DNA from 3 places in the Actinoallomurus sp. NPDC052308 genome. Region 1 is predicted to be linked to each of the others. Evidence: riboswitches for the same ligand, from Rfam matches in the RefSeq annotation. Region 1 holds a riboswitch; each other region holds the start of a gene.

Region 1 (9,997 bases):
GGGAAACGGGCCTCGCGGGTGGCGGGGGTGGCCGCGTGCGCGATGAGCGCGAGCCGAACGGTCATGGAGTAGGCGACCTCCTGCGACGTTGACGGTGCCGATTTTCGGCCGTACGATCCGGGCGAACGCGATGGTAAGAGGAAGCCGGTGCAAATCCGGCACGGTCGCGCCACTGTGATCCGGCTCTGAGCCGGAGAGTCAGACCCTCCGCCATCGAAGCGCTCCACCCGTGACAGGGACGCTGGATCCCTTTAGGAGGCTGTGACATGACGACCTCGACGCTGCCCACTTCGTCTGCGACGCCCGTGGTGGTGTCGGGCACCCGCGCCGCACTGTGGCTGTTCGGCACCGTGCTGCTCTGCCTGGCCGCCTACTACTTCATCGGCGTCGACCAGGGCGCGACCTCGGTCTTCGGCAACAACATGGCCATCCACGAGTTCGTCCACGACGCCCGTCACTTCCTCGGCTTCCCCTGCCACTGATCTCGTTCGCGACACCACACCTGAGGAGTACGCCGTGGAACGGCGATTCATCCTGCGTGGGCTGCTCGTGGGCGCGGTCGGCGGGATCCTGGCGTTCGTCTTCGCACGGATCTTCGCCGAACCGCAGATTCAGGCGGCCATCGACTATGAGAGTGGCCGGGACGCGGCCCAGGCCATGCTCGACAAGGCGGCGGGCATCGCGCCCGAGGCCGCCGAGTCGGACATCTTCAGCCGCACCGTCCAGGCCAACGTCGGCATCGGCGTCGGCGTCATCGTGTTCGGCGCCGCGATGGGCGGCCTGTACGCGGTCGCCTACATCCTGGCCTGCGGCCGCACCGGCAACCTACGGCCACGAACGCTGGCGATGCTGGTCGCCCTCGGCGGGTTCCTGGGGTTCTACCTGATCCCCTTCGCCAAGTACCCGGCCAACCCGCCCGCGATCGGCCATGAGGACACCATCCGCGACCGAGGCGGCCTGTACCTGCTGATGGTCGGGTTCTCCATCGCCTTCCTGATCCTGGCGGTCTGGCTGGGGCAGCGCCTCAAGTCCCGGTTCGGGAACTGGAACGCGACTCTGCTGGCCGGGCTGGCCTGCGTCGCGGCACTCGGCGTCGTGATGTTCGCGCTGCCCTCGCTCGGGCACCTGTCGGCCAACGTCCACGAGTACGGCCGGCACGCGACGGAGACACCGCTGCCGCTGCGCAACGGGCAGGGGCGGATCGTCTATCCGGGGTTCCCGGCTGACGTGCTGTTCTCCTTCCGCCTGTACTCGGTGGCCGCACAGGCGATCATGTGGGCCGCGATCGGCCTGTGCTTCGCCCCGATGGCCGAACGGCTCCTCGCCAGTACGGCCGAGGGGACCCGAACCGCGCAGGCGTCGGCCACGGCGTAGCCACAGGTTCCCTGAAGGCCCTCGGCGGATCACCGCCGGGGGCTGTTCGGCGTGCCCGCGTTCTCCTTCTTTTCCTCCACAGCTCCCAATATCTAGGGGTGGTACGCAGCATCAACCACTACATGTATGGTTCTCGTGTTGCTGGTTCACCTGCGCCTCCTGTGGCGGGTGTTAAAGGGAACCCGGTGAGAGTCCGGGACTGCCCCGCAGCGGTGAGCGGGAACGACCGCCGTCAACGGCACTGGGCTCGATCGGGCCTGGGAAGCGACGGTCAGTAGGACACGCCCGATGGACGGGTGTGCTGCCCGCGAGTCCGAAGACCTGCCAGTGACCCGTGCGCGAGAGCGCGCGGTCGTCCAGGCCTCGCGGGAGGGCCGGCGGCGGAGTCTGTCGTCCGTGCGCCTCCTTTCCGCGAGCGTGAAGCCCGCCAGGAGAGAGCACGTGACACAACAGCTCATCGCGTCCCCCACGGCCATCGCCGCTCCCGAGCCCACGCTCGCGGCCGAGATCGAGCGTGTCTGCGCCGGGTTGCCGGGCGCCGATCCGCTGCTCATCGCCGGAGCAGGTGATCTGGCAGAGGCCGTACGGCGGGCCGCCGCGCTGGTCGTCACCGACCCGGTCTACTCGAGGGTGGCGGCCCGGCTGCTGGCCCGGTCGATCGCGAAGGAGACCGGGCCGGTGACGTTCGCCGAGTCCGTCGCGGCCGCCTATGAGCAGGGGCTGCTCAACGAGCGGATCGCGGAGTTCGTCGCCCGTAACGCGGCGGCGCTGGAGGCGCTGGTCGACCACGCCGCCGACGACCGGTTCACCTACTTCGGGCTGCGCACCGTCTACGACCGCTACCTGTTGCGGCATCCGACGACGCGGCGGGTGCTGGAGCGGCCGCAGCATCTGTTCCTGCGGGTGGCCTGCGGGTTGGCCGAGAGCGTGGCCGAGGCGGCGGAGCTCCACGGGCTGATGTCGCGGCTGGCGTACCTGCCGAGCTCGCCGACGCTGTTCAACTCCGGCGCCGCCCGCCCACAGCTGTCCTCGTGCTTTCTGCTGGACTCCCCGCAAGACGAGCTGGACGCGATCTACGAGCGGTACGGCCAGGTGGCGCGCCTGAGCAAGTACGCCGGCGGCATCGGCATCTCCTGGAGTCGGGTGCGGAGCCGGGGTTCGCTGATCCGGGGCATCAATGGGCACTCCAACGGGATCGTGCCGTGGCTGCGGACGCTCGACGCGAGCGTCGCGGCGGTCAATCGGGGCGGCCGGCGCAGGGGGGCCGCGTGTGTCTACCTCGAGTCCTGGCACGCCGACGTGGAGGAGTTCCTCGAACTACGGGACAACACAGGGGAGGACGCGCGCCGTACGCACAACCTCAACCTGGCCAACTGGGTGCCGGATGAGTTCATGCGCCGGGTCGAGGCGGATGAGACCTGGGCGCTGTTCGACCCCGCGCAGGTGCCGGAACTGGTGGACCTGTGGGGCGAGGAGTTCGACCGGGCGTACCGCGCGGCCGAGGCCGAGGGCCGGTACGTCCGGCAGATCCCGGCGCGGCAACTGTACGGGGCGATGATGCGCACTCTCGCCCAGACCGGCAACGGCTGGATGACGTTCAAGGACGCCGCCAACCGCACCTGCAACCAGACCGCCGAGCCCGGCAACGTCGTCCACCTGTCCAACCTGTGCACCGAGATCCTCGAGGTCACCGACGACGCCGAGACCGCGGTGTGCAACCTCGGTTCGATCAACCTCGCCGCCCACGTGACCGACGACGGGGTCGACTGGGCGGGGCTGCGGGCGACCGCGCGTACGGCCGTGCGGTTCCTGGACCGTACGATCGACCGCGGCTTCTACCCGACGCCGGAGGCGGCCCGGGCGAACCGGCGGTGGCGGCCCATCGGGCTCGGCGTGATGGGCCTGGCGGACGTGTTCTTCCGGCTGCGGCTCCCCTTCGACTCGCCCGAGGCGCTCGCGCTGTCCACCCGCGTCGCCGAGGAGATCGCGCTCGCGGCGTACGGGGAGTCGGCGGCGCTCGCCGAGACCTACGGCCCGCACCCCTCCTACGACCAGACCCGCGCCGCCCGCGGCGTCCTGCACCCGGACCACTGGCCGGACGCCGAGCGGGTGCACGCCGACGAGTGGGAGGCGCTGCGGGCCCGGATCGGCGCGGCCGGGCTGCGCAACTCGCTGCTGGTGGCGATCGCGCCGACCGCGACCATCGCCTCCATCGCCGGCTGCTACGAGTGCATCGAGCCGCAGGTGTCCAACGTCTTCAAGCGCGAGACCCTGTCGGGGGAGTTCCTGCAGATCAACACCTACCTGGTGGCGGACCTCAAGGCGCGCGGGCTGTGGACGCCGCGGGTCCGTGACGCGATCAAGCGCGCCGACGGATCGGTGCAGGAGATCGAGGAGCTTCCCGAAGAGCTGCGGCGGCTGTACCGCACCGCCTGGGAGCTCCCGCAGAAGGCGCTGATCGACCTGGCCGCGGCGCGGACGCCCTACATCGACCAGTCCCAGTCGCTGAACCTGTTCATGGCCACTCCCACGATCGGGAAGCTGTCGTCGATGTACGCCTACGCCTGGCGGTCGGGTCTCAAGACCACCTACTACCTGCGATCCCGGCCGGCCACCCGGATCGCGCAGACGACCGTCGCCCCCGTCCAGGAGGAAGCGCTCATCTGCTCCCTGGAGAACCCCGAGACCTGCGAGGCATGCCAATGAGTTTGCTCGACCCTGGTTTGGATCTGACCTTGCGGCCGATGCGCTACCCGGCCTTCTACGACCGGTTCCGTGCCGCGATCCGCAACACCTGGACCGTCGAAGAGGTCGACCTGCACTCCGACCTCGCCGACCTGTCCCGGCTCACCTCCCAGGAACTGCACCTGGTCAACCGGCTGGTCGCGTTCTTCGCCACCGGCGACACGATCGTGGCCAACAACCTGGTGCTCAACCTCTACACGCACCTGAACGCGCCCGAGGCCCGCCTGTACCTGTCACGGCAACTGTTCGAAGAGGCCGTGCACGTGCAGTTCTATCTGACCCTGCTCGACACCTACCTCCCCGACCACGACGAGCGGGCCAAGGCGTTCGCCGCCGTGGAGAACATCCCGTCGATCCGCGACAAGGCGGAGTTCTGCTTCCGCTGGATCGACTCCCTCGGCGCGATGGACCGGCTGCGCGGCCGGGAGGACCGGCGGGCGTTCCTGCTCAACCTCATCTGCTTCGCCGCGTGCATCGAGGGGCTGTTCTTCTACGGTGCCTTCGCCTACGTCTACTGGCTGCGCTCCCGTGGCCTGCTCAACGGCCTCGCCTCGGGGACGAACTGGGTGTTCCGCGACGAGTCGCTGCACATGGACTTCGCCTTCAGCGTCGTGGACACCGTACGCGCCGAGGAGCCCGACCTGTTCGACGAGGAGCTGACCCGGCAGGTCACGATGATGCTGGAGGAGGCCGTCGCCGCCGAGCTGGCCTTCGCCCACGACCTGTGCGGCGACGGCCTGTCCGGCATGACCGCCACCGACATGCGCGCCTACCTGGAGAACGTCGCCGACCAGCGCCTCGCCCGCCTCGGCATGCCGAGGCGGTACGGCACCGCCAACCCGTTCCCGTTCATGGAGCTGCAGGACGTGCAGGAGCTGTCCAACTTCTTCGAGCGCCGGGTGTCGGCCTACCAGGTCGCCGTCGAAGGGACGGTCAGTCTCGACGAGGCGTTCTGACCCTCGGCGCGTGCCGCGGCTACCGGGCGCGGTCGTCCTCCGCCTCGGGCCGCCAGGCCATGCCGGGCACGACGAGCGGGCCGCCGGTGACCGGGTCCGGGACGACGACGGACGTCAGGCCGAAGACCTCCCGGACCAGGTCCGCGGTGACCACGTCACGTGGCGGGCCCTGGGCGATGACGCGGCCGGCCTTCATGGCGACGATGTGATCGGCGTAGCGGGCGGCCTGATTGAGGTCGTGGAGGACGGCGACGACGGTGCGGCCGCGCTCATGGTTGAGCTGCCGGATGAGGTCCAGGACCTCCACCTGATGGGCGATGTCCAGATACGTCGTGGGCTCGTCGAGGAGCAGCAGGTCGGTGTCCTGGGCCAGGGCCATCGCGATCCACGCCCGCTGGCGCTGGCCGCCCGACAGCTCCTCCACCGGCCGCTCGGCGAGGTCGGCGGTCGCGGTGCGTTCCAGCGCCTCCGCGGTGGCCCGCTCGTCGTCCTCCGACCACTGCTGCCACCACTTCTGGTGCGGCTGCCGGCCCCGTGCCACCAGGTCGGCGACGGTGATCCCGTCCGGGGGCGTGGGTGACTGGGGCAGGACGCCCACGGTCCGCGCGATCTGTTTGCGGGAGACGCGGGCGAGCTCGGCGCCGTCCAGCAGCACCGTCCCGCGGCGCGGCTTGAGGAGCCGGCCGAGGGCCCGCAGCAGGGTGGACTTGCCGCAGGCGTTGGGGCCGACGATGACGGTGACCTGCCCGTCGGGGATCTCCAGGTCCAGTCCGTCCACGACGATCCGGTCCTCGTACGCGAGGGTCAGGTCCTGCGCCATGAGGCGGCTGGGACCGGGACTGCTCATGGGGTGGTGCCTCCGGAACGGCTGCGGGTACGGACGATGAGCCACATCAGGTACGGGGCGCCCACCACGGCGGTGAGGACGCCGACCGGCAGCTCGATCGGGGCGAACAGGCGGCGGGCCAGCAGGTCCGCCACGACGACGACCAGGGCGCCGGCCAGCGCGGAGGACAGCAGGGGGATCTGGACCGTACGGGTGAGCCGGCGGGCGATCTGCGGTGCCAGCAGGGCGACGAAGTCGATCGGCCCGGCGGCGCCGGTCGCCATCGACGCCAGGGCGACCCCGAGCACGGCCAGGCCGAGCCGGATCCGGTCCAGCGGCACGCCCAGGGAGGTGGCCGTGTCGTCGTCGAAGAGCGCGCCGCGCTGGGCGCGGGCCGCCCACAGCGCCGCCGGGAGGGCCACCAGCATGACGAGGGCGAGCGGCGCCGCGTGGTCGTACCCGCGCCCGTTGAGGGAGCCGGTCAGCCAGACCTTGGCCTGCTGCGCGACGAGGTAGTCGCCCTTGGTGAGGAAAAGCTGCGTGAGAGAGCCCAGGGCGACCGAGATGCCGATGCCGACCAGCACGAAGCGTGCGGCGTGCAGTCCGCGCCGCCACGCGAAGACGTACACCAGCAGCGTCGCCGCGAGGCCACCGCCGACGGAGATGTACGGCAGGGCGTCGTACGAGGCGACGCCGAAGCTCATCGCGGCGACCGTCGCCGCGCCCGCGCCGTGCGTCACGCCGATGACGTCGGGACTGGCCAGCGGATTGCGGGCGACGGTCTGGACCAGAGCGCCGGCCACGCCGAAGGCGGCCCCGGCGAGCAGGCCCACGACGAGGCGTGGCAGGCGCAGGGTGCCGACGACGAGTTCGTCGGGACTGGGCCGGCCGAGCAGGACCCGGCACACCTGCACCGGGGAGACGAAGGACTGGCCGACGCACAGGGAGGCGACCACGACCGCGGCCAGCAGCACGGCGAGCGCCACCACGACCACGAGGGCCCGGCGATGCACCAGGAGGCTGGCGCGCCCGAGCCGCAGCACGGCATGACCGGGCGGCCGTACGGCCCTCGGGCGGCTCGACACCGGGGTGATCATGAGGCCACCACCGTCTTGCGGCGTACGAGCGCGATGAGGAACGGCACGCCGAGCAGCGCGGTCATGACGGCCACCGGTACCTCCGAGGGAGGGAAGATGATCCGGCCGAGCACGTCGGAGACGAGGAGCATCACGGGGCCGAGCAGCGCGGCCAGGGGTAGCACCCAGCGGTGCGCGGTGCCGACCAGGGCGCGCGCGATGTGGGGTACGGCCAGGCCGGTGAAGGCGATGGGACCGACGGCGGCCACCGACGCCCCGGTGAGCACGGTGGCCCCGAGCGCGCCGAGCGCGCGCAGCAGGGCGACGTTGTGGCCCAGACCCATGGCGGCGTCGTCGCCGAGGGCCAGGGCGTCCAGCCCGCGGGACATCGCCGCGACCAGCACCAGACCGGCCAGCAGGAACGGACCCACCTGGCCGATGATCTCGCTGCCGCGTCCGCTGATCGAGCCGACCTGCCAGAAGCGGAACTCGTCCAGGGCGCGGGCGTTGGTGGTGACGATCCCGGAGACGACGGAGGCGAGGAACGCGTTCATCGCGGCGCCGGCCAGGGCGAGCTTGACCGGCGAGGCGCCGCGGTACCCGCCGCTGGCGACGGCGTACACGCCCACCGCCGCCAGTGCCGCGCCCGCGAACGCGAACCAGACATAGCCCACGAGCGTGTGCACGCCGAAGAAGGCGATCGCGCACACCACGCCGACCGACGCGCCCTGGCTGACGCCGAGGACGCCCGGTTCGGCGATCGGGTTGCGGGTCACGCCCTGCATCACGGTGCCGGCCAGCGCGAGCGCGACGCCGACCAGCACGCCGATGACGGTGCGGGGCACCCGCAGCGACCGCACCACCTGCGCGTTGTCACTGGTCCCGCCGTGCAGCAGGGCCTGGAACACCTCTCCGGGGCCGATCTGCCGGCTGCCCACCGCCAGGCTCAGCAGCACGGCGACGAGCAGCGACAGGAAGGCCGCCAGCAGCCAGGCGACACGGCGGCGGGTCGATGGCGACATGCGCCGCGCTCACCCTCTCTTCCGGGGACGGGCGGTCACGCCGTCAGGTACTTCTGCAGGTCGTCCAGGACCGCGTCGGCCGCGGTGACGCCCAGCCCGAGGTACCAGGTCTCGTCCGGCACGTCGTACGCGTGGCCGTCCTTGACCGCCTTCAGGTTCTTCCACAGCGGGTTGCTCTGGGCCTTGCTCTTGTCGGTGGCCTTCGGGTCGCCGTACACGCCGGTGAAGATGTAGTCGGCGTCGGCCTGGTCGATGTTCTCGGCGCTGACCTCGGCCGCCAGGTCGTTGATGTCCTGGTTCTTCGGGCGCGGGATGCCGACGTCCTTGAGGATGGTGCCGATGAAGGAGGCGTTCGCGTACAGCCGGATGACGCCGTTGGGCAGGTAACGCACCATCGACACGGTCGGCTTCTTCGCGCCCAGCTTGACCCCGAGGGCCTTGGCCTTCTCCTTGTACGCGGCGAGCTTCGCCTGGGCCTGCGCGGTCCGGTCGAGCGCGGCCGCGTTGAGGAGGTAGTTCTCCTTCCAGGTGAAGCCGGGGCGAATGGAGAAGACCGTGGGGGCGATCTTCGAGAGCTCGTCGTAGGAGTCCGCGGCGCGGAGCTGGCTGCCCAGGATCAGGTCGGGCTTGAGCGAGGCGATCGCCTCGAGGTTGAGGCTGCTGATCGTGCCGACGTTCTTCGGTGTGCCCGCGTCGTTCTTCAGGTACGACGGCAGCTCCGGCGACCCCTCGGTCGGGGCCAGCCCGACCGGCTTGATCCCCAGCGAGACGACGTTGTCGAGCTCGCCGACGTCCAGCACGACCACCCGCTGGGGCTGCGCCTTGATGACCGTACGGCCCATCGCGTGCGTGATCGTCCGCGGCCACTGGCCCGGCTTGGCGTCCGTCCCCATCGCCGCGGTCTTCTCCGCGGCGCTCGCGAAGTCCTTCCCGCCCTTGGCGACCGACTGCCTGTTCTTCGTCTCGGCGCCGCCCTCCTTCCCGTTCCCGGTGGACCCACCGCCGCACGCCCCGAGAGACAGGACGGCGGTGATGGCGAGAGCGACGGCGGCCGTGCCGCGACGCCGAAGAGACACCCGAGGCTCCTTTGGCTGTGGATCAGCTAGCAGTTAGGTGAGCCTAACCTATGCCGGAACTGCGCAAATTGCGGCGCCGGCAGTCGTGCCGATCCGGTAGCTGGGCGGAGCGCAGGGCGACCGCCCGGAGGAGGGCGTCCCGGCACGCCTGGACGGCGGGGTGCCGGCTGCGGCCGCTACGTACGGCGGTGAAGAGGCGGCGTGCGCGCTGACCGTCGGGGAGCCGCCGCAGTGTGACGGTCGGGGGTTGCCCGCTCCAGACGAGGTCGGGAAGGAAGGCGGCGGCGTGTCCCTGCTCGACGAGGCGAAGGTGGAGCAGGAGGTCGGTGGTCTCGAACCGTACGTCGGGCTCGAAGCCGGCGTTGCGGCACAGGGTCATGGCCCAGTGCCGTGCGGCCGTGCCCTCGGGCTCCATCACCCACGGGTGGTCCGCGAGCGAGCGCAGCGCGGCCATCGGGTCGTCGGCGTCCAGGCCGACGGCGTCAGGGCGGGCGGCGTCAGGGACGTCGGCGCCCGGGCCGGCGGCCGGTTCGGGCAGCGCGAGGTGCAGGGGGTCTTCGAGCAGGTCCTGCTCGTCGAGTCCGGCGGGCCGCGGGTTGGGGTTGCCCGGGTACTCCTCGGCGAGGACCAGGTCGAAGTCGCGGGCCTGCAGGGCGGGCAGCGCCTTCTCCGGTTCCAGGTGAGTGAGGTGGACGCGCAGGTGCGGGTGCAGGTCGCGCAGCAGGCCGAGCGCGGGCGGGACCAGGGCCAGGGCGGCCGTCTGGAACGAGGCGACGCGCAGGGTGCCCGTCAGCTCGGTGAGGGAGGCGGAGATCTCCGCCTCCGCGCGCTCCAGGCGTTCGAGAACCGCTTCGGTGTGGGCGACGAGGATCTCGGCCTGCTCGGTCAGCCGCACCCGCCGCCCGACCGGTTCCAGCAGCCG
Region 2 (9,997 bases), on a different contig from region 1:
ACCGCAGCCGCGTCGAGGAGTTCCAGACGAGGCTGAGCCCGGCGCCGACGTACTTCCACAAGCCCACCTCGGCGCTCAACTCCCACAAGGGCGCGGTCGTCCGCCCCGAGGGTTGCAAGTGGCTCAACTACGAGGGTGAGGTGGCCATCGTCATCGGCCGTACCTGTCGCAACGTCTCCCCGGCCGAGGCGGGGGAGTACATCGCCGGGTACACCGTGGCCAACGACTACGGCCTGCACGACTTCCGCGACACCGACGCGGGTTCGATGCTGCGCGTGAAGGGCTCCGACACGCTGTGCCCGCTCGGCCCGGGCCTGGTCACCGACTGGGACTTCCACGGCAAGTACCTGCGCACCTACGTCAACGGGGAACTGGCGCAGGACGGTTCGACGGACGAGATGGAGTGGGACATGCACTACCTCGTCGCGGACATCGCCCGCACCATCACGCTCTACCCCGGCGACGTCCTGCTCTCCGGCACCCCGGCCAACTCCCGCCCGGTCCGGCCCGGTGACGTGGTGGAGGTCGAGGTGGAGGGCCTGGGACGGCTCTCGAACCACATCGTCGCCGGCCCGACCCCGATCCGTACCGACGTGGGCGCCCAGCCCACCGAGTCCGAGGAGGTCCTGTCCACCGCCCTGGGCGGCGACTGGGAGTTCCGCGGCATCCGCCCGCCCAAACGGGGGTGAGCGGGCGAGTAGGGTCACGGACATGACCGAATCCGCCGAGGCCCCGAAGAAGCGACGGCCGCGCAAGCGGGTTCAGTACGGAGAAGGACGCGAGGCCCTGCTCAAGGCCGCCGTCCGCGTGGTGGCCCGCGGCGGCCTGCGCAACCTGACGTACCGCGCGGTCGCGGAGGAGGCGGGGGTCACCCACGGCCTGGTCGTGCACCACTTCGGTTCCCGCGAGGCGCTGATCGCCGAGGCCCTGGCCCACACCGTGCGTGCCAGCCTGGCGTCCAGCGTGCTGGAGCCGGGCACCGGCCAGGTGACGGACTTCTCGGCGGGGGTGTCGGAGATGGTGGAGTCCGACCCGGACACCCAGGCGTTCCAGTACGAGCTGTTGCTGGAATCCCGGCGGCGCCCCGACCTGCTGCCGCAGCTCCGTGCCCTGTACGACGAGTACTTCGACGCCACCCAGCGGGAGCTGGCGCGCATGCTGCCCGGCGGCGCCGACCGCCCGCTCGCCCGGCTGGTCTTCGCCGCGCTGGAGGGCCTCGTGCTGCACCAGCTCGTCTTCGGCGAGCCCGAGGTGACCGACGCCGCCCTGGCGGAGCTGCACGCGCTGCTCAAGGCCGTCGGCGCCGACGGTGGCGGTCCCGCCGATCTCGACGCGTGACGCGCTGAGGTCGTTCGGGCCCGTACGAGGGTAAAGATTCAATTACGCAGGCCAGAGGCGTTGACGAAACTGTCCACATGGACAACTCTGTGCGACACCCCCCTTGCCAAACGGATAGTTCTGGTTCAGGATCAGGCAACTCGTTTGGCCTTAAATGACCCCCTATCGCCCAGTAGGTGATCCAGTGGACAGTCGAACGGTCGAAGAACCAGCCCCCGCCCGAGAAGCCCGTCCCACCGGGACGCTCAAGCCCAACGCCCTCGGCGTCATCGGCATCCTCTTCTTCGTACTCTCCGCCCAGGCACCGCTCACCGGGATCGCCGGCGCCCTGCCGATCGCGGTCGGGACGGGCGACGGCGCGGGCGCCCCGGCGGCCTACATCGTGGCCGGCGCGGTCATCCTGCTCTTCTCGGTGGGCTTCGTTGCCATGGGCCGCCACGTGGTGGACGCCGGCGCCTTCTACACGTACATCGGCAAGGGACTCGGCCGGACCACCGGCACCGGGAGCGCCGGCGTCGCGCTCTTCGCCTACTGCACCCTCCAGGCGGCCATGTACGGGCTGTACGGGGCGACCGTGAGCGGCCTGGTCGAGCAGTACACCGGCGCGCACGTCGCCTGGTGGGTGTGGACCGTCGTGACGATGGCCGTCGTCCAGGCCCTCGGCACCGCCGGCATCGAGATGGGAGCCAAGGTCCTGGCGGTGTTCGTCCTGGCGGAGTCCAGCATCCTGTTCGTCTTCGCGCTCGTCACCCTCGTCAAGGGCGGCGGACCCGAGGGCCTCGGCGTCACGCACAGCTTCTCGCCCGGCGCGGCCCTGCACGGGGCGCCCGGCGTGGCGCTGATGTTCGCCATCGCCTCGATGTTCGGCTTCGAGGCCACCGCGATCTACGGAGAGGAGGCCAAGGAGCCGCGCCGGACCGTCCCGCGCGCCACCTATCTCTCCGTCACCGTCATCACCGGCTTCTTCGCCTTCGTCAGCTGGATGCTCATCTCCTCCTACGGGGCTTCCAAGGCGACCGGCGCGGCCGGCAAGGCCCTCTCCGGCGGGGACTCGACCGTCTTCGTCTTCAACCCCGTCTCCCAGGCGCTCGGGAGCTGGGCCGACCACGTCCTGCCGATCCTGCTCGCCACCTCCCTCTTCGCCGGCATCCTCGCCTTCCACAACTCCGCCAACCGCTACCTGTTCTCGCTCGGCCGTGACGGCCTGCTGCCCCGCGGGCTCGCCGCGATCAACAAGCGGCACTCCCCGTGGGTCGCGGGGTGCGTCCAGACGGCGATCGCGCTGGTCCTGGTGCTGCCGTTCGCGGTGTTCGGCAAGGACCCGGTACTGAGCCTCTTCTCCTGGTTCAGCGGCGTGGCCGTGCTCGCGATGATGCTGCTCTACTTCCTGACGTCCATCTCCGTGATCGTCTTCTTCCGGCGCGAGCGGCTCGACCGGCGCCTCTGGAACACCCTGGTCGCCCCCGCCCTGGGCGCGCTGGGGATCGGCGGGTCCATCGCGGTCATCGTCGCCAACTTCACCACGCTCATCGGCGGCAGCGCCACGACGGCGACCTGGCTGGAGCTCACCGTTCCCGTCGTCCTGGGCCTGAGCGCGGTCGCCGCCCGGCTCACCCGCGCTCGCCGCGCCGCGCCGAGCGGCTGACCTCACGCGCCGGCCGGGTGGCGGGTCCGCGTCAGGCGGTCCGGCCACCCGGCCGGCGCACCGAACCCACCACCGTTTCCGCACCGTACGAAGGAGAGGCAGGCGTTGCACGCCACGCACGAGGAACTACTGCGCCGCGCCAAGGAACTCGACCTTCCGGCTCAGCACCACATCGACGGCAGGGACGAGGCGGGCGGAGGTGCCTCTTTCGCGGTGGTCTCGCCCCGCGACGGCCAGGTGCTCGCCGAGGTCGCCGACGCCGGCGTCGCCGAGGTCGACGCGGCGGTGGCCGCGGCCCGGCGTGCCTTCGACTCCGGGCCCTGGCCCCGCCTGGCGCCCGTCGAGCGCGGCCGCGCCCTGCTGCGCCTCGCCGACCTGCTGGAAGAGCACCGCGCCGACCTCGCCCTCACCATCAGCCTGGAGATGGGCAAGCCCATCGGCGAGTCCCACGCCATCGAGCTCCGCGCGGCGATCGGCACCTTCCGCTGGTACGGGCAGCTGGCCGACAAGCTCGCCGACGAGGTCCCGCAGACCGCCGCGGACGCGCTGGCCCTCGTCACCCGCGAGCCGACCGGAGTGGTCGGCGCCGTCGTCCCGTGGAACTTCCCGCTGACGCTGGCCTCCTGGAAGGTCGCCCCGGCGCTCGCCGCCGGCTGCACCGTCGTGCTCAAGCCCTCCGAATGGTCCCCGCTGTCCGCGCTCATGGTCGGCCGCCTGGCCACCGAGGCAGGCCTGCCGCCCGGCGTGCTCAACGTCGTCGCCGGCGACGGCCCGACCGCCGGGCGGGCGCTCGGCCTCCACCCCGGCGTGGACGTCCTCGCCTTCACCGGCTCCACCGCCGTGGGCCGTCACTTCCTGCGGTACGCGGCCGACTCCAACCTCAAGCGCGTCTGGCTGGAACTGGGCGGCAAGTCGCCCAACATCATCCTGCCGGACGCCCCGGACCTGGAGCAGGCCGCCGCCACCGCCGCGTGGGGCATCTTCTTCAACCAGGGCGAGATGTGCACCGCCCCCTCCCGCCTGCTGGTCCACTGCTCCGTCGCCGAACGGGTCGTGGAGGCCGTGGTGGAGCGCGCCCGCGCGCTGCGCGTGGGCGATCCGCTGGATCCCGGCACCGAGATGGGCGCCCTGGCCCGGCAGAGCCACCTGGAGCGGGTCATGGGTCACGTCCGTACCGGACTCGACGAGGGCGCGCGACTGCGCGCCGGCGGCGAGCCCATCCTGGCCGAGAGCGGCGGCAGCTACCTGCGCCCCACGGTCTTCGACCAGGTCGCCCCGGGCTCACGGCTGGCCCGCGAGGAGATCTTCGGGCCCGTGCTGTCCGTGCTGACCTTCGACGACCTCGACGAGGCCGTCGCGCTGGCCAACGACACCGAGTACGGCCTGGCCGCCGGCCTGTGGACGTCCGACCTGTCCACCGCCCACAAGGTCGCCCGCGCCCTGCGTGCCGGGACGGTCTGGGTGAACTGCTACGAGGAGGGCGACCTCACCGTCCCGTTCGGCGGCGTGAAGCAGTCCGGCAACGGCCGGGACAAGTCCGTGCACGCCCTGGAGAAGTACACCGAACTCAAGACGACCTGGATCCAGCTGTGACCCGTCCGCTGATCGCCATCCCCGCCCGTTTCTCCGCCACGACCTCCGCCCTGCGCTTCGCCGCCGAGGTCAACGCCCGCAAACTGATCGAGGCGGTGTGGCGGGCCGGGGGAGAACCCGCGTCCGTCCACCCGCACGCCCCCGGTGGTGTCGCCGACCCGGCCGAGGTCGCCGACCGCCTGACGCGCTTCGACGCCGTCCTGCTCCCCGGCGGCGGCGACCTGGCCCCCCACCGCTACGGCGACCGGGAGACGCACGTCAGCGTCTACGACGTGGACGACGAGCAGGACGGCTTCGACCTGGAGGTCGCCCGCCAGGCCCTGGAGGCCGGGCTGCCCCTGCTGGCGATCTGCCGCGGGCTGCAGGTCGTCAACACCGCGCTCGGCGGCACCCTCGAGCAGGACATGGGCGGGCCCGAGCGCGAGCACCGCTCCGTCATCCATCCCGTCGCGCTGGAGCCGGCGTCGCTCGTCGCGCGGGCGACGGGCGCGGAGAAGGTCGAGGCGTCGTGCTTCCACCACCAGCGCGTCGACCGCCTCGGCCGGGGCCTGGTCGTCACCGCGCGGGCCGGGGACGGGACCGTCGAGGCCGTCGAACGGCCCGGCTCCCGTTCCTGGTTCACGGCCGTGCAGTGGCACCCGGAGGACACCGCCGCGGAGGACTCCGTACAGCAGGCGCTGTTCGACGCCTTCGTCCGCGCGGCCCGCGGCCGACGATCGTAGAATCCGGTTTCGAACAACCGAGGCGGCGCCGACCCCGATCGGTCGCGGGCCGCAGTCGAAGGAGCGCGACGTGCCCGGCCACCGATCCATCACCGAAGCGGAGAAGCTGGCCGAGGCCAGGCTCGGTGACGTCCGTATCCACCGCGAGCAGATGGCGGCGGTGGCCAACATCTACCGGGCCGCGGCCGCCGTCCGGCAGCACCTGGAGAACTCCGTCCTCCGCGAGTCCGGCCTGACCTGGACGGCGTTCGTCGTGCTGTGGGTGGTCTGGATCTGGGGGGAGCCGGAGACCCGGCACGTGGCGGAGGAGGCGGGCATCTCCAAGGGGACGCTGACCGGCGTGGCACGGACCCTGGAGTCGCGCGGCCTGCTCCGGCGCGCCGATCACCCGACCGACGGACGCCTCGTCCTGCTCATGCTCACGCCACAGGGCGAGGAGCTGATGGAGCGCGTGTTCCCCCGGTTCAACGAGGAGGAGGCGTTCGTCACCTCGCGGCTGAGCGCCGCCGAGTGCCGGGCCCTCGCCGAGGGGCTGCGCCGGGTCGTACTCCAGGTGGAGGAGGAGGGGGAGGAGCGTCGCCTCTCACTGCTGGACGGCGCCCCGCCCCCTCCCCGCCGCAGCGGCCGCCGCTCGCACGGTTGAGCGGCGAGGTCCCGGTCCTCTCCGGTGTCGCGCGAAGTGCTCACCATCGGTCGTGGTGGATCACGGTCTCCAGGGGGCGTCGGCGGCGCCAGCCGTGCCGTTCGAGGTCCGGCACGGTCTCCAGATGAGTGACCGGTCCCAGGCACAGCCAGGCGACCGGCCGGATCCCGGCCGGGATGCCGAGCAGCCGACGCACGTACGGCTCCCGGTAGAAGGACACCCAGCCGACGCCGAGGTCCTCGGCGGTGGCGGCCAGCCACAGGTTCTGGATGGCCAGGCAGACCGAGTACAGCCCCGCGTCGGCGATGGCGTGCCGGCCCAGCACCGCCGGACCGCCTCGTTCGGGACAGTAGGTGACCACGATCGACAGGCTGCTCTCCAGTACACCGTCGATCTTTATCCGCGCGAACCGGTCGGCGTCGGCCCCGCTGAGGGTGGCCGCGAACTCGGCGCGTTCGTGCTGGACGTGGTCGTGGAAGGCGCGCCGGACGGCCGGATCCCTGACGAGGACGAAGTCCCAGGGCTGGGACAGGCCGACGCTGGGCGCCGCGTGCGCGGCGGTCAGGACCCGGTGGAGGACCTCATCTGGTATCGGCGTGCCCGTGAACTGGGCGCGCACGTCGCGGCGGCGGTGGATCAGGTCGTAGATGCCGGCGTTCATGGGCAGGCTCCCGCTGCGTCGGGCCACCTCGGCGGTGGCCGGTGGAGCGAGGCCGGTCTTCGGACTCCCGGATCGATGCCTGACCATCCGCCTTCCCGGCCTGGCGGCCAGTGGCTGCGCGTACGCGCGTGGACGGCGGCTCCCCGGTCACCGCGGCGGGCCCGTGCCGGAATCTCACCGGCTTCCCGATTCTCCCCTGAGCAGGGGCACCTCGCGTCGGTTCATGCCGGTCGCGAGCGTATCCGACCGCCCCGGACTCCGGCCGCGAACGCGGCGGCGCCCGGTTCAGGTCACGGTGCTCTCGCGGGTGACCAGTCGGTGCGGCGCCCACAGCTCCGCGGGCTTCTCCTCCGACCGGTCGCCGAGCCGTGCGATCAGCCGGTCCACGGCGAGCCGGGCGATCAGGTCCTTGTCCGGTGAGACGGTGGTGAGCGAGGGCGTGCTGTAGCGGCCTTCCTCGATGTCGTCGAAGCCGACGACGGCCACGTCCTCCGGGACGCGCAACCCGCGGGCGAGGAGAGTCCGTATGGCGCCGATGGCCAGCAGGTCGTTGTAGCAGAAGACGGCGTCGGGAGGTCCGTCGGCGCGATCGAGCAGGGTCGCCATGGCCCGCGCCCCCTCGGATCGGTGGAACCGGCGCGTACTGATGACCAGCGATTCGTCCAGAGCACGGCCTCGGGCCGCATGAGCCTCGCGATAGCCGCGCGTGCGCAGTTGGGCCGTCTCGCCGGTCTCATAGGGCTGGTCGCCCATCGCGGCGATCCGGGTGCGGCCGATATCGATCAGGTGCTCGGTGGCCGTACGCGCGGCGGCGACGTTGTCGATGGCGACATGGTCGTACGGGCTCTCCACGATCCGTTCGCCGAGCAGCACCAGCGGACTCGTGGTGTCACGCATGGCGAGATCCGCCTGGGACAGCGCGAGCGGGCTGAGGATGACACCGTCGAACAGCGCGGCGCTCGCCCCCATGATGAGTTCGCGTTCGCGGTCCGGCTCGCCATCGGTCTGATCGATCACCACCGTGTACCCATGCCGGCGTGCCTCGGTGACGACCGCTCTGGCCAGTTCCGCGAAATAGGGCACGTCCAGTTCGGGAACGACCAGCGCCAGCATCCCGGTACGGCCCCGCTTGAGATTGCGCGCGAGGAGATTCGGCCGGTATCCCAGTTCGGCCACCGCCGCCTCGACCCGTAGCCGCGTCTCATCCGAGACCGGCGCATATCCGTTGACGACGTTGGATACCGTACGAATCGAGACTCCCGCGCGGGCGGCTACGTCTCGAAGGCGAGCTTTGGTCATGGCACTCTCTTCGAGAATTGTGCACCTGAGAACATCGGATACCAGCGTATTGCAACGATGCATAGACCGCTGTCCATCGACCCGGATTCTGCGGTTCGTGGCCACATGTGGGCCGTCCGCCGGGGCCCGACGGCCGGCGGACGGCCCTGATCTCCGTTAAGGCGGAACCCGGCCGGACAACGGTTCTCGGATCAGGTGGCGACCCGGGCCGAGGAGTCCAGATAAGCGTCGATACCGACATCGACGTAGGAGCGCCCGATGACCTCGCCCGCTGACACGATCAGGAGGTGCAGTCGAGCCGCCGGTACGTCGTCGGGCAATCGGTCGATGACCCGGAAAGGCGCGCTGAGCAGGAAAGGCTGCACTTTGACCGGATCGGCGACGGAAATCGCGTCGGTGGCGCGCGACACGGCCGCGGCGTCGCAGTCGCCGAGCACCGAGCCCCAAACGGGTACGACCACCGCCTCGATCGCCGAAATCCCGTGGTGGGAGATCCGGACGTTGACATCGACCGTCCGGTCGCCGCCGACCACGAGGTCCCGCCCCGGAGCGCGCGGGTCGACGTCGACCAGGAGTACGGTGTCGGCGTTGACGAGGTCCGGGGCGTTCCCGCCGCCGTCCTTCCGGCTTCGGTCGAAGGCGTAGACGCCCGCCATCTCGTGCTCGACGTCGTACAGTTCGGTCCACACGTAGCCGGACAGGTCGTCGTGCCGGCGCAGTTCCAGGGTCTGCCAGCGCAGGTTCCAGCCGCGATCGACGCTGGTCCACCCACCGCCGAACTCACTGTTGAGATTGGGCCGCCCGGAGGACGGGCCGCCATCGGCCATCAGCAGTTTCTCCACGATCATCTCCGGACCGAGGCCGACCGGGAAGCCGGGCTTGCGGTCCGTCAGCAGCGCGTGGACCTTGGCCGCCCAACCGGCCGGCGTCTCGTCGTAGATGTGCCAGTCCACGATGTCGGTGGCCACATGCGACCAGCCGGAGTTGTCCACCACGGGGCGGGAGGCGTCCAGGTTCTTCAGCGACTCGTACGCGCGGCGGACCGCCACCTGCTTCTCCGGGTCGCCGGGAACGTCCCAGTCCAGGCCCCATTCCTCGTTGTACAGGCCCCAGATGATGACGCTGGGGTGGTTCCCATCACGGTGGACCATCGGCTCGATCTGGGCCTCGAACCTGGCGACGGACGCGGGGGTGAAGACACCGGTGCTCGCCGGCTCGGCCCACACCAGCATGCCGAGGCGGTCGGCGTGATACAGGAAGCGCGGGTCCTCCAGCTTCAGGTGCTTGCGGACCAGGTTGAACCCGGCCTCTCGGGCGAGCGCGAGGTCGGTGACGAACGCCTGGTCGTCCGGGGCCGTCAGACCGGTACGAGGCCAGTAGCCCTGGTCGAGGACGCCTCGCACGTACAGGCGCTCGCCGTTGAGCAGGATGTGCTCGCCGTCGACCGTCACCCGCCGAAGGCCGGTCTGCGACTCGACGCGATCGGTGCCGTCCGCCGATTCGAGTGTCACGGTGACCGTGTAGAGATGGGGATCGGCCGGCCTCCACAGGCGCGGATTCTGGATCGGCAGGTGCACCCGCGCCGTCGGCGACCCGTCGTCGAGTTCGGTCGTCACCGGCCGTCCCCCGTCGACGGACACGGTGAGCCGAGCGCCGCTCAGCGACGGGCCTGCGGCCGTGACGCCCGCCACGATCCCATCGAGGGTGTCCGACGGGGTGAGCGCGAGCGCCGAGACGTACGTCGCCGGGCGCGCCTCCAGCCACACCGACTGCCAGATTCCGCTGCTCGGCGTGAAGGCGCAGCTGTCGTAGTCGTCACGCGGGATACTGCGCTGTTTTCCGTGGACGATCTCTCGCTTGTCCACCGGCGCCCACACCCGCACCAGAACGGTGGCGGACAGACCGTCCAGGGTGTCGGTGACATCGAACTCGAAAGGCGTGTAGCCGCCCTCGTGCTCGCCGACCAGCGTGCCGTTCACCCAGACGACGGCCGAGTGGTGGACGGCGCCGAAATGCAGGACGACCCGCCGGCCGCTCCACTCCTCCGGGACCGTGATCGTCCTCCGGTACCACCCGTACTCCAGCCAGTGGACGCC
Region 3 (9,997 bases), on a different contig from region 1:
CCACCGCGGACGCCTTCGACGGCACCGCCTAACGCAACCGGATCGGCGTCGACGCCCGAGCCGACCGGCTCGCCGACCTGACAGCGGCGCTGGACGAGCGCCGCATGACCCGGCTCGCCTGGTACGGCGTCCGGGTCTTCACCGACACCGCCGCCGACGACGCGCCCGTTCCCGCGCCCGAGCGACTGGCTGCGCTCCTGTCCTGCGAGGAACGCGCCGGCCGCACCGACCCGTACCGGGCCGTGGCCGCCCTCCTCCACGTCATCGCTCGGCGGCACCCGGAACGATGACCACTCGGCCGGGATAGCCGCGGAAGAGAAGAATGTCCCGGCGGTGGGAGAGGCTGCGGCATTGAGCCGATCCCCACCCCGACCCGCCGGGACATCACATGGCGTCAGGTGTCACCTGACGAGCGCCTGCTGCTCGCGCAGGCGCTCGGTGGCGATTCCGCGACTCAGCGCGGTGCCCGCCGGTGCCTCAGCGGTGCCGCCCGCTCCGGACCGACGGCGCCTTGCGGACCGACGGCGCCTTGCGGACGGGCGGCGCCTTGTGGAGCGACGGCGCCTTGTGGACCGGCACCTTGCGGACCGGCACATTGTGGACCGGCGGCGTGGTGTGGACCGACGGCGCCTTGTGGAGCGACGGCGTCCTGTGGGCAGCCGGAGTGGTGTAGCACGGCGTGCTGGTGGCCGGCGTACTCGTGGGCGCAGTGCGACGCGGCGTGGGCGTCGTGCAGTAGTCCACGTGGTCGGCGTTACCGCCGGCGCACCCGGACAGGCCCAGCACGGCCACGGCCACGGCGGCGGGCAGGAGGGCCCACCGCATCTTTTCGCTTCGCATTTTCGTTGTACCTCCATGGCGAAGGATCGCTTTAGCCTTCGTCCTCGTACTGTCCGTGCGCCGGGAGAACGGCCACACGGCTCGTGAATTCCTCGACCGTCGCGTGACTCGCCGGACGCGCTCCCGGGCGGGCCGTGCCACGGCGCCGCCCGGAGGCGTCAGCCGGTCTGGCGGGTCGCGGTCTCGATGATCTCCAGGCCGACCACGGCATCCTCGAGCGTGACCGGGGGCGGGCCGTCGCCGCGGACGGCCGCCGCGACGGCCGGGTAGAAGTCCTGGTAGCTGCCCGGGTCGGTCGGTTCCGGGTGGGTGTCGCCGGGGGTGCCGACCCGCCCGTACGCCTCGGGCGGCGTCACGCCGTACTGCGGGTCCTCCGGTGTGCGGCCGGCGCGGAGCTGGTCCTCCTGGACGTCCAGGCCGTAGGTGACGTACGCGGCATGGTCCCCCAGCACCCGGAAGCGCGGGCCGAGGTCCGCGCTGATCGCGCCCATCCACAGGTGGGACCGGACGCCGTTCGCGTGGGTCAGGGCGACGAACGCGTCGTCGACCGCCTCGGCGCCGGGCCGCCGTACGTCCAGCTCGGCGTGGACGGCCACCGGCGGGCCGAACAGCGTGATCGCCTGGTCGATGAGGTGCGCGCCGAGGTCGTACAGGGCGCCGCCGGCGGCGGCCGGGTCGGCCGTCTCCTTCCAGCCCGGCTTGATCTGCGGGCGCCAGCGCGTGAACCGCGACTCGAACCGCAGCACCCGCCCGAGCGTTCCTTCGCCGATGAGCCGGGCGGCGGTCCGGAAGTCGCCGTCCCAGCGGCGGTTGTGGAACGGCACGACCAGCGGGCCGCCGGCCAGCGACCGGGCCTCGGCGGCGGTCACCGCGATCGGCTTGTCGACGACGACGGGGAGGCCCGCGTCTAGCGCCGCGCGGGCGAGCGGCGCGTGCGTGCGGTTCGGCGTCGTCACGACGACCAGGTCGTACCCACCGGACCAGACATCGTCGGGTGTGTCGAGCAGCTCCGCGCCGGCGTACCGGTCACGGACGGCGGCCCGCCGCGCCGGGTCCCGGGTCACGACGGCGGCCAGCTCCAGACCGGGAGCGGCGGAGATGAGCGGGGCGTGAAAGACCGCGCCTCCGGTCCCATACCCGATCAGAGCGACGCGCAGGTTGTCCACAGATGGCCTCCTTAATGGCCATTTGATCACGCTGTGGGTCTGTCCCGGCACGAGGGATCGGCCTAATCTCCCATGGGGGCCATCGATCGGTGAAGGAGCACGCATGCCCGACCCGTCGCCAGATGCGAACCTGGCCGAGTCGCTGAGCGAGTGGACGCGGGCGTTCGGCTGGCGTGACCGGGCGGCGTTCCTGTGCGGTGAGGACGTCTTCACGCAGGGCGAGGTCCACCGGGGGGCGGGGCGTGCGGCCGGGTTCCTGTGGGCGCACGGGGTACGGCCGGGCGACCGGGTGGTGATCGGGCTGCCGGCGTCGATCGAGTTCGTGTGGGCGTTCCTCGGCGCCGTACGGATCGGGGCGATCGCGCTGATCGCCGACCCGGAGGCGTCCATGCTCCCCCCGGGCGAGGTCGCGGTGTGCACGCCCGGACGGCACGAGAAGGTCATCACCCCCGGTGAGCTCGTCACCGGCATGGCGCGGGCGACCGCGCCGCCGGCGTACCCGGTGCATTCGGGAACGCCGGCGTTCGCGCAGTACGGCGAGGTGTACACGCACGGCGATCCGGAGGCGTCCTTCCTGGCGATGGAGCCGTTCGGGCTGCGGGAGAACGACGTGCTGTTCTCCGTTCCCAAGACCTACGACCCGGCGGGGCTGCGCAACACCGTCTTCCTCCCGCTGTACTCCGGGGCCAGCGCGGTGCTGGACTCCGGCCGGCGGTCGATCGCCGCGGTCGCCGAGCGGGTGCGCCGGCACCGGGCGAGCGTGCTGCTCTCGACGTCCGCGTTCTTGACGAGGCTGGCGGCCGAGGCGCCCCGCGAGCCGTTCTGGCCCCTGCGCATCGCCGTGTCGCAGGGCGCCCCGCCGCCGGTGCACGCCGAGGAGTGGCTCGGCTGCCCGATCCTGGCTCCGGTTCAGGACCCGGCGCCGGCGTAGGTGCCGAAGCTCCAGAACACGCCCTCGGGGTCCCGTACGGTGAAGTCGCGGGAGCCGTAGTCCTGGTCGGTCAGGCCCTGGACGACGGTCGCGCCCGCCGCCACCGCCCGCTCGTACAGCGCGTCGGGCGCGTCGGTGACGACGTACACCGACCCCATGCCCGGGGGCAGACCGGCGATCGGGCTGTCGGCCCGGTCGGCGCCGCCCAGCATGACGCCGCCTCCTCCGGGGGCGCGCAGCTCGGCGTGGGCGACCCGGCCGTCGTCCTCGTAGACCGCGATCTCCTCGAACCCGAAGGCGTCGACGAGGAACCGGATGGCGGCGCGGGCGTCCTTGTAGCGGAGTGCGGGCCAGACTCGTGTTTCGCTCATGGCCTCATCGTTTCCCGCCGGTGCCGTCACCGTCTTGGACGAATGGGAGCTCCTCGCCGGCCAGCCACGCGGACGGGGGACAGCCGGCGAGCTCGTTCCACTCGCGGGCGAGATGCGCCTGGTCGTAATAGCCGCACGCCGCCGCCGCGGCCGCCAGTGACGGCCGGCCGGGCTCCTTGAGGAGCCGCTTGGACCGCTCGAACCGCATGACGCGGGCCGCCTCCTTCGGCCGCAGGCCGTACTCCGCCGCGAACCGCTCGCCCAGGTGCCGCCGGCTCCACCCGACCTCGCGCGCGAGGTCGCCGATCCGCACGGCGCCGTCCGTGTCGGCGAGCCGCCGCCAGGCGTACCCGACCTCGGGCGCCGGGGCCGGCAGCCGGCCGACGCCCCGCGACAGCACGTCGTCGACCGCGGCGAAGCGCGCCGGCCAGGTCGGAGCCTCGGCCAGCCGTTCGACGAGCTCCCGGGCGCGGGTGCCGATCAGGTCGTCGAGGGACAGGACCGCCGAGCCGAGCTCGGCCGCGGGCAGCCCGAACAGCGAACGGGCCCCCTCCGGCGTGAGGTCGAGCTGCACGCCCGCGAGGTCGCCGTCGTGCGAGATCCGCACCGGCCGGGTGTGCAGCCCCCCGGCGAGGGCGGTGAAGGCGGTCGGCGCCCGGCCGGACGGGCCGCTCGTACGGGTCGGGGCGCCCAGGCTGAGGACCACGGTCAGGTGGCGGGACGGCAGCCCCAGATGCGTGCCCGGCGGGAAGCCCTCGTATCGATACCCGACACACCGCGCCACCACCGCCGCCAGCCGCGCCGGCGGCCGAACCCGAACGCTCTGACCGACCCGCCCAGCCCCGTCCATGCGTCGAACCGTATCCCGCTCTCGCAGCACCGACCTGTCGGGTGCGCGTTCGCCGATCCGGTGCTGGTCGGCGAGGTCGTGGGTGCGGACTGGGACCCGGACTCCTGGTCCTGGCGGCGGTGACGTGGCTCGGCTGAGTGGGGTCCCCGGTGACCGAGGCGGAAGGTCGCGTTCCGCGGTAGCCGCGGAGCGCGGCGGCCTCAGCCGCTCGGGGTGAGGTCGGGGAGGGTCTCCAGGGCTCCGACCAGTGGGGCCAGTTCCGGGAGTGCGGCGGCGTCGGCGAGTGCCGCCTCCAAGGCCGCGTTGTGGGTCGGGGTGGCCTTGGCGAGGAGCTCCCCGCCCGCCTCGGTGACCTCCGTGTAGATGCCCCGCCGATCGTCCTCGCACAGGTAGCGGCGGAGCAGGCCGCGCTTCTCCAGGCGGGTGACGAGGCGGGTCGTGGCGCTCTGGCTCAGGACCAGGGCGTTCGCGAGCTGCTGCATCCGCATGTGCCAGTCCTCCTGGCGGGACAGCAGGTGGAGGGTGCAGTACTCGTTCACGCTCAGGTCGTGCTCGGCCTGCAGGGCCCGCTCGACCCTGTCCTCGATCCGGGCGTGCAGGGCGGCGAGGGTACGCCAGCCCTGGGCGCGAGCCTCGGCCGCGTCATCGGGCAGTGGCATGGGTCACCCCTCTTCTCGTTTGGCATCTCACCGATTGCGTGGTGAGATAGTCGGCGTCTGCAAGTATCAGGCGTGTGCAACTATTGTGTGTGCTGGTTATTGCTCACGCCGCCCAGTCTATCCGGAGGAGACTCCATGCCCATCGCGCTGCTCGCCCTGGCGATCGGCGGCTTCGGCATCGGCACCACCGAGTTCGTCATCAGTGGCCTGCTTCCCGACCTGTCCACCGACCTCCACGTCTCCATCCCCACCGCCGGGCTCCTGGTGTCGGGATACGCCTTCGGCGTCGTCGTCGGAGCCCCGCTGCTGACCGCGCTCGGATCGCGGATCTCCCGTAAGACCATGCTCGTGGCGCTGATGGCGCTGTTCACCGCGGGCAACCTCCTGTGCGCGCTCGCCCCCACGTACGGCGTGCTCATGGTCGCCCGCCTGGTGACCGCCTTCGCCCACGGCGCCTACTTCGGCATCGGCTCCGTCGTCGCCGCCGACCTCGTCCGCCCCGAGAAGCGGGCCGGCGCGATCGCGATGATGTTCACCGGCCTGACCGTGGCCAACGTTCTCGGCGTACCGGGCGGCACCGCGCTCGGCCAGGCCCTCGGCTGGCGGTCCACGTTCTGGGTCGTCACCGCGATCGGACTGGTCGCGCTCGCGGGCATCGCCACCCTGGTCCCGGGACAGCCACGGCCGTCCGCCGACACCGGCCTCCGCCGTGAGCTGTCGGTCTTCCGGCACGGCCAGGTCTGGCTCGCGCTGGCCATGACGGCCCTCGGCTGGGCCCCGGTCTTCACCGTCATCACCTACGTCGCGCCGATCGCGACCCGCGTCACCGGGTTCTCCTCGGGGGCGGTGCCGATCCTCATGGTGCTGTTCGGCCTCGGCATGGTGGCCGGCAACGCGCTCGGCGGCAGGCTCGCCGACCGCGCTCTCATGCCCAGCCTGTACGCGATCCTCGCCGCCGTGATCGCCGTGTCGGTCCTCCTGCTCCTCGTCGTCCACAGCAAGGTCGCGGTGGTCGTCGTGATGCTGCTGCTCGGCGTGGTCGGCAGCGCCACGATCGCGCCGCTGCAGACCCGCGTGCTGGACAAGGCGGCGGGCGCGCCGACGATGGCGTCCGCGGCCAACATCGCGGCGTTCAACCTCGGCAACACGGTCGGGCCGTTCCTCGGCGGCCTCGCCATCGACGCCGGTCTCGGCTACGCCTCGACGACCTGGATCGCCGCCCTCCTCGGCGTGGCGGGCCTCGCGGTGGCGCTCGTCTCCGGCGCCCTCGACCGCCGCGCCCCCGTGTCGCCCCGGCCGGCCGAGCCCGCGCTGCCGACCGGAGCCCGCAGCCTCTGAACACCGCCTTCGCCGGCATCGAGGGAGCCCGCCTCGCACCTTCGCGAGGCGGGCTCCGTCGTGCCCGCCCGAAGACGTGAGCGCGGAACGCGCCGGATCGTGGGGTCCCGGGGCGGTGCGCCGGTGAGGGCGCGCTCGTAGACTGGGCGCGCGACGGCGAGGGAAGGAACCCGGTGCGAGTCCGGGGCTGTCCCGCAACTGTGACCAGGTAGCGAGCCCGCACGTACGGCCACGGCGATGAGCTGGAAGGCCGCGGGGGAGCGGTGACCTGGAAGTCAGGAGACTTCCCGCCGTCGACGACCTTTCACCCGAGCCGGGGCGAGGACCCCCGAGGGAAGGAACCGACACGTGCGTGTCCTGCTGCTCTCCACCGCCGACACCGAACTCCTGTCCGCGCGTTCCGCGGACGCCGGGTATGTGACGGGCAATCCGTCCCGCCTGGGCGTCGCCGACCTGGACGCCCTGTGCGAGGGCGTCGACGTCGTCGTCGTCCGGCTGCTCGGCGGGCTGAAGACCTGGCGGGAGGGCGTCGAGGACCTGCGTCGCAGGGACGTGCCGCTCATCGCGCTCGGCGGCGAGGCCGCGCCCGACGCGGAGCTGATGGCGCTGTCGACGGTGCCCGCCGGAGTCGCCGCGGAGGCGCTGGCGTACCTGCGCGAGGGCGGCGTGGACAACCTGCGGGAGCTGGCCCGCTTCCTCTCCGACACGCTGCTGCTCACCGGTGAGGGGTTCGAGGCGCCACGGGAGATGCCCGCGTACGGCCTGCACCGTACGGGCGGCGCGCCGAAGGACGGCGGGCCGACCGTCGGCGTCGTCTTCTACCGGGCGCACGAACTCTCCGGCAACACCGCGTTCGTGGACACGCTGTGCGCGCGGATCGAGGAGCTGGGCGCGAACGCGCTGCCCGTCTTCTGCGGCTCGCTGCGCTCCGCCGACGAAGGGCTGCTGGAGCTGCTCGGACGGGCGGACTCGCTGGTCGTGACCGTGCTGGCCGCCGGGGGAGCGGTGGCGGCGGACGCGTCGGCCGGGGGCGACGAGGACGCCTGGGACGCCGGGGCGCTGGCCGCGCTGGACGTGCCCGTCGTCCAGGGCCTGTGCCTGACGACGTCCCGCGCGACCTGGGCGGCGTCGGACGCCGCGCTGTCCCCGATGGACGCCGCGATGCAGGTCGCGATCCCCGAGTTCGACGGCCGGGTGATCTCGGTGCCGTTCTCCTTCAAGGAGGACGGGCCGGACGGCATCCCGGTCTACGCCGCCGACCCGGAGCGCGCCGCGCGGGTCGCCGGCATCGCCGTCCGCCAGGCCCGGCTCCGGCACACGCCGGTCGCCGAGCGCCGGCTGGCGATCGTGCTGTCGTCGTACCCGACCAAGCACTCCCGGGTCGGCAACGCCGTCGGCCTGGACACCCCCGCCTCGGCGGTCCGCCTGCTCGGGGCGCTGCGCGCGGCGGGCTACGACGTCGGCGAGTACCCCGAGGACGGGGACGAGCTCATCCACTCACTGATCGCGGCGGGTGGGCACGACGTCGAGTGGCTGACCGAGGAGCAGCTCCGTGCCGCGCCCGCCCGGGTCACGCTGAAGGACTACGAGCGGTGGTTCACCGCGCTGCCGGAGCCGCTGCGCGAGCGGATGCGGGAGCACTGGGGCGAGCCGCCGGGAGAGCTGTACACCGACGGAGACGATGTCGTCCTCGCGTCGCTGCGGTTCGGGAACGTCGTGCTGATGATCCAGCCGCCGCGCGGGTTCGGGGAGAACCCGGTGGCGATCTACCACGACCCCGACCTGCCGCCCTCGCACCACTACCTGGCGGCCTACCGCTGGCTGGACGAGGTGTTCGGCGCGGACGCCGTGGTCCACCTCGGCAAGCACGGCACGCTCGAGTGGCTGCCCGGCAAGGGCCTCGGGCTCGCGGCCGAGTGCGCTCCGGACGCCGTCCTCGGCGACCTGCCGCTGGTCTATCCGTTCATCGTCAACGACCCCGGCGAGGGCACGCAGGCCAAGCGGCGCGGTCACGCCGTCATCGTCGACCATCTCGTGCCGCCGATGGCGCGCGCGGAGACGTACGGCGACCTGGCCAAGCTCGAGCAGCTCCTCGACGAGTACGCCACCGTGCAGGCGCTCGACCCGGCGAAGCTGCCGACCGTACGCGCCCAGATCTGGACGCTCGTGCAGGCCGCCCAACTGCACGATGACCTGCACGTCGCCGACGAGCCGGGCGAGGCCGACTTCGACGACTTCGTCCTGCACATCGACGGGTACCTCTGCGAGGTCAAGGACGTGCAGATCCGGGACGGCCTGCACATCCTCGGGCAGGCGCCGGAGGCGGAGCAGCGGGTGAACCTGGTGCTCGCGGTGCTGCGCGCCGCGCAGGTGTGGGCCGGGCGGGCCGGCGCGCTGCCCGGGCTGCGCGCGGCGATCGCGGCGGCGTACGGGCTGGACGAGCGGGAACTGCTCGCGGTGCCCGGCGCGCGGGTCGAGGCGACGGCGCTGACCGAGGTGGTGGACGGCCCCGCCCGTACCGCGTCGGACGTGGTCGACCTGCTGGAGGCGGCCGCGCGCCGGCTCGTCGTCGGGATGGAGACGCTCGGCTGGGACGCCTCCCGGGCGGCGGCGGTCTGCGCCGAGGTGCTCGGCCGTGAGGTGCCCGAGGTCGTGGCGCTGCTGGAGTTCGGGGCACGGGAGGTCGTGCCTCGGCTGGACGCGACGTCCGGGGAGCTCGACGCGGTCCTGCACGCGCTCGACGGCGGGTACGTCCCCGCCGGGCCGTCCGGGTCGCCGACCCGCGGGCTGGTCAACGTGCTGCCGACCGGCCGCAACTTCTACTCCGTCGACCCGAAGGCCATCCCGTCCCGCACGTCGTGGGACGTGGGGGTGTCCCTCGCCGAGTCGCTGATCCGGCGGCACCTGGACGACACCGGCGAGTACCCGCGCAGCGTCGGGCTCACGGTGTGGGGCACGTCCGCGATGCGGACGCAGGGCGACGACATCGCCGAGGTGCTCGCGCTGATCGGCGTCCGCCCGGTCTGGGACGAGGCGTCCCGTCGCGTCACGGGCTTCGAGGTCATCCCGCGCGAGGAGCTGGGCCGGCCCCGTGTCGACGTCACGCTGCGCATCTCCGGCTTCTTCCGCGACGCGTTCCCGCACGTCATCGCGCTGATGGACGACGCGATCGGCGCGGTCGCGCAGCTCGACGAGCCGGACAACCACGTGCGCGCCCACGCGTTGGAGGACCTGGCCGGGCACGGCGACTGGCGGCGCGCGACCAGCCGCATCTTCGGTTCCAAGCCGGGGGCGTACGGCGCGGGCCTGCTGCCGCTGATCGACGCCCGCAACTGGCGGGACGACCGGGACCTCGCCGAGGTGTACGCCGTGTGGGGCGGCTACGTGTACGGACGCGGCCTGGACGGGCGGGAGGCGCGCGGCGACATGGAGGCGGCGTTCCGCCGCATCTCGGTCGCGGCCAAGAACCAGGACACCCGCGAGCACGACATCATGGACTCCGACGACTACTTCCAGTACCACGGCGGCATGGTCGCCATGGTCCGGGCGCTGACCGGGCGGAACCCGGCCGCGTACGTCGGCGACTCCGCGCTGCCGGACCAGGTGAGGACGCGGACGCTCGGGGAGGAGACGCACCGGGTGTTCCGGGCGCGCGTCGTGAACCCGCGCTGGATCGCCGCGATGCGCCGGCACGGCTACAAGGGCGCGTTCGAGCTCGCGGCCACCGTCGACTACCTGTTCGGGTACGACGCGACGGCCGGGGTGGTGGACGACTGGATGTACGAGAAGCTCGCCCAGGAGTACGTCTTCGACGCCGAGAACCGCGCGTTCATGGAGCAGTC

Evidence for each region. A riboswitch is a leader RNA that binds a small molecule or an ion and turns the genes downstream of it on or off. The one in region 1 is predicted to bind cobalamin.
Region 2: linked by a shared signal. The riboswitch ahead of bluB (5,6-dimethylbenzimidazole synthase) and the one ahead of AB0L00_RS39730 (ribonucleoside-diphosphate reductase subunit alpha) in region 1 are both predicted to bind cobalamin.
Region 3: linked by a shared signal. The riboswitch ahead of cobN (cobaltochelatase subunit CobN) and the one ahead of AB0L00_RS39730 (ribonucleoside-diphosphate reductase subunit alpha) in region 1 are both predicted to bind cobalamin.

The regions. Positions count from the first base shown of each region.
Region 1 is NZ_JBFAUM010000032.1:30,714-40,710, forward strand. It holds gene AB0L00_RS39715 (histidine phosphatase family protein) at 1-65, opposite strand, end outside; cobalamin riboswitch at 76-227, shown strand; gene AB0L00_RS39720 (CbtB-domain containing protein) at 267-482, shown strand; gene AB0L00_RS39725 (CbtA family protein) at 517-1,374, shown strand; cobalamin riboswitch at 1,500-1,718, shown strand; gene AB0L00_RS39730 (ribonucleoside-diphosphate reductase subunit alpha) at 1,816-4,080, shown strand; gene AB0L00_RS39735 (ribonucleotide-diphosphate reductase subunit beta) at 4,119-5,075, shown strand; gene AB0L00_RS39740 (ABC transporter ATP-binding protein) at 5,095-5,922, opposite strand; gene AB0L00_RS39745 (iron chelate uptake ABC transporter family permease subunit) at 5,919-6,998, opposite strand; gene AB0L00_RS39750 (iron ABC transporter permease) at 6,995-7,999, opposite strand; gene AB0L00_RS39755 (iron-siderophore ABC transporter substrate-binding protein) at 8,035-9,075, opposite strand; gene AB0L00_RS39760 (LysR substrate-binding domain-containing protein) at 9,119-9,997, opposite strand, start outside.
Region 2 is NZ_JBFAUM010000029.1:14,485-24,481, reverse strand. It holds gene AB0L00_RS38390 (fumarylacetoacetate hydrolase family protein) at 1-689, shown strand, start outside; gene AB0L00_RS38385 (TetR family transcriptional regulator) at 712-1,338, shown strand; gene AB0L00_RS38380 (APC family permease) at 1,523-2,983, shown strand; gene AB0L00_RS38375 (aldehyde dehydrogenase) at 3,089-4,576, shown strand; gene AB0L00_RS38370 (gamma-glutamyl-gamma-aminobutyrate hydrolase family protein) at 4,573-5,298, shown strand; gene AB0L00_RS38365 (MarR family transcriptional regulator) at 5,369-5,941, shown strand; gene bluB (5,6-dimethylbenzimidazole synthase) at 5,982-6,602, opposite strand; cobalamin riboswitch at 6,635-6,831, opposite strand; gene AB0L00_RS38355 (LacI family DNA-binding transcriptional regulator) at 6,888-7,901, opposite strand; gene AB0L00_RS38350 (sugar-binding domain-containing protein) at 8,093-9,997, opposite strand, start outside.
Region 3 is NZ_JBFAUM010000044.1:31,017-41,013, forward strand. It holds gene AB0L00_RS43505 (class I SAM-dependent methyltransferase) at 1-32, shown strand, start outside; gene AB0L00_RS43510 (hypothetical protein) at 105-290, shown strand; gene AB0L00_RS43515 (hypothetical protein) at 478-840, opposite strand; gene AB0L00_RS43520 (Gfo/Idh/MocA family oxidoreductase) at 999-2,006, opposite strand; gene AB0L00_RS43525 (AMP-binding protein) at 2,110-2,937, shown strand; gene AB0L00_RS43530 (VOC family protein) at 2,916-3,308, opposite strand; gene AB0L00_RS43535 (helix-turn-helix domain-containing protein) at 3,313-4,158, opposite strand; gene AB0L00_RS43540 (MarR family transcriptional regulator) at 4,359-4,817, opposite strand; gene AB0L00_RS43545 (MFS transporter) at 4,953-6,155, shown strand; cobalamin riboswitch at 6,319-6,441, shown strand; gene cobN (cobaltochelatase subunit CobN) at 6,504-9,997, shown strand, end outside.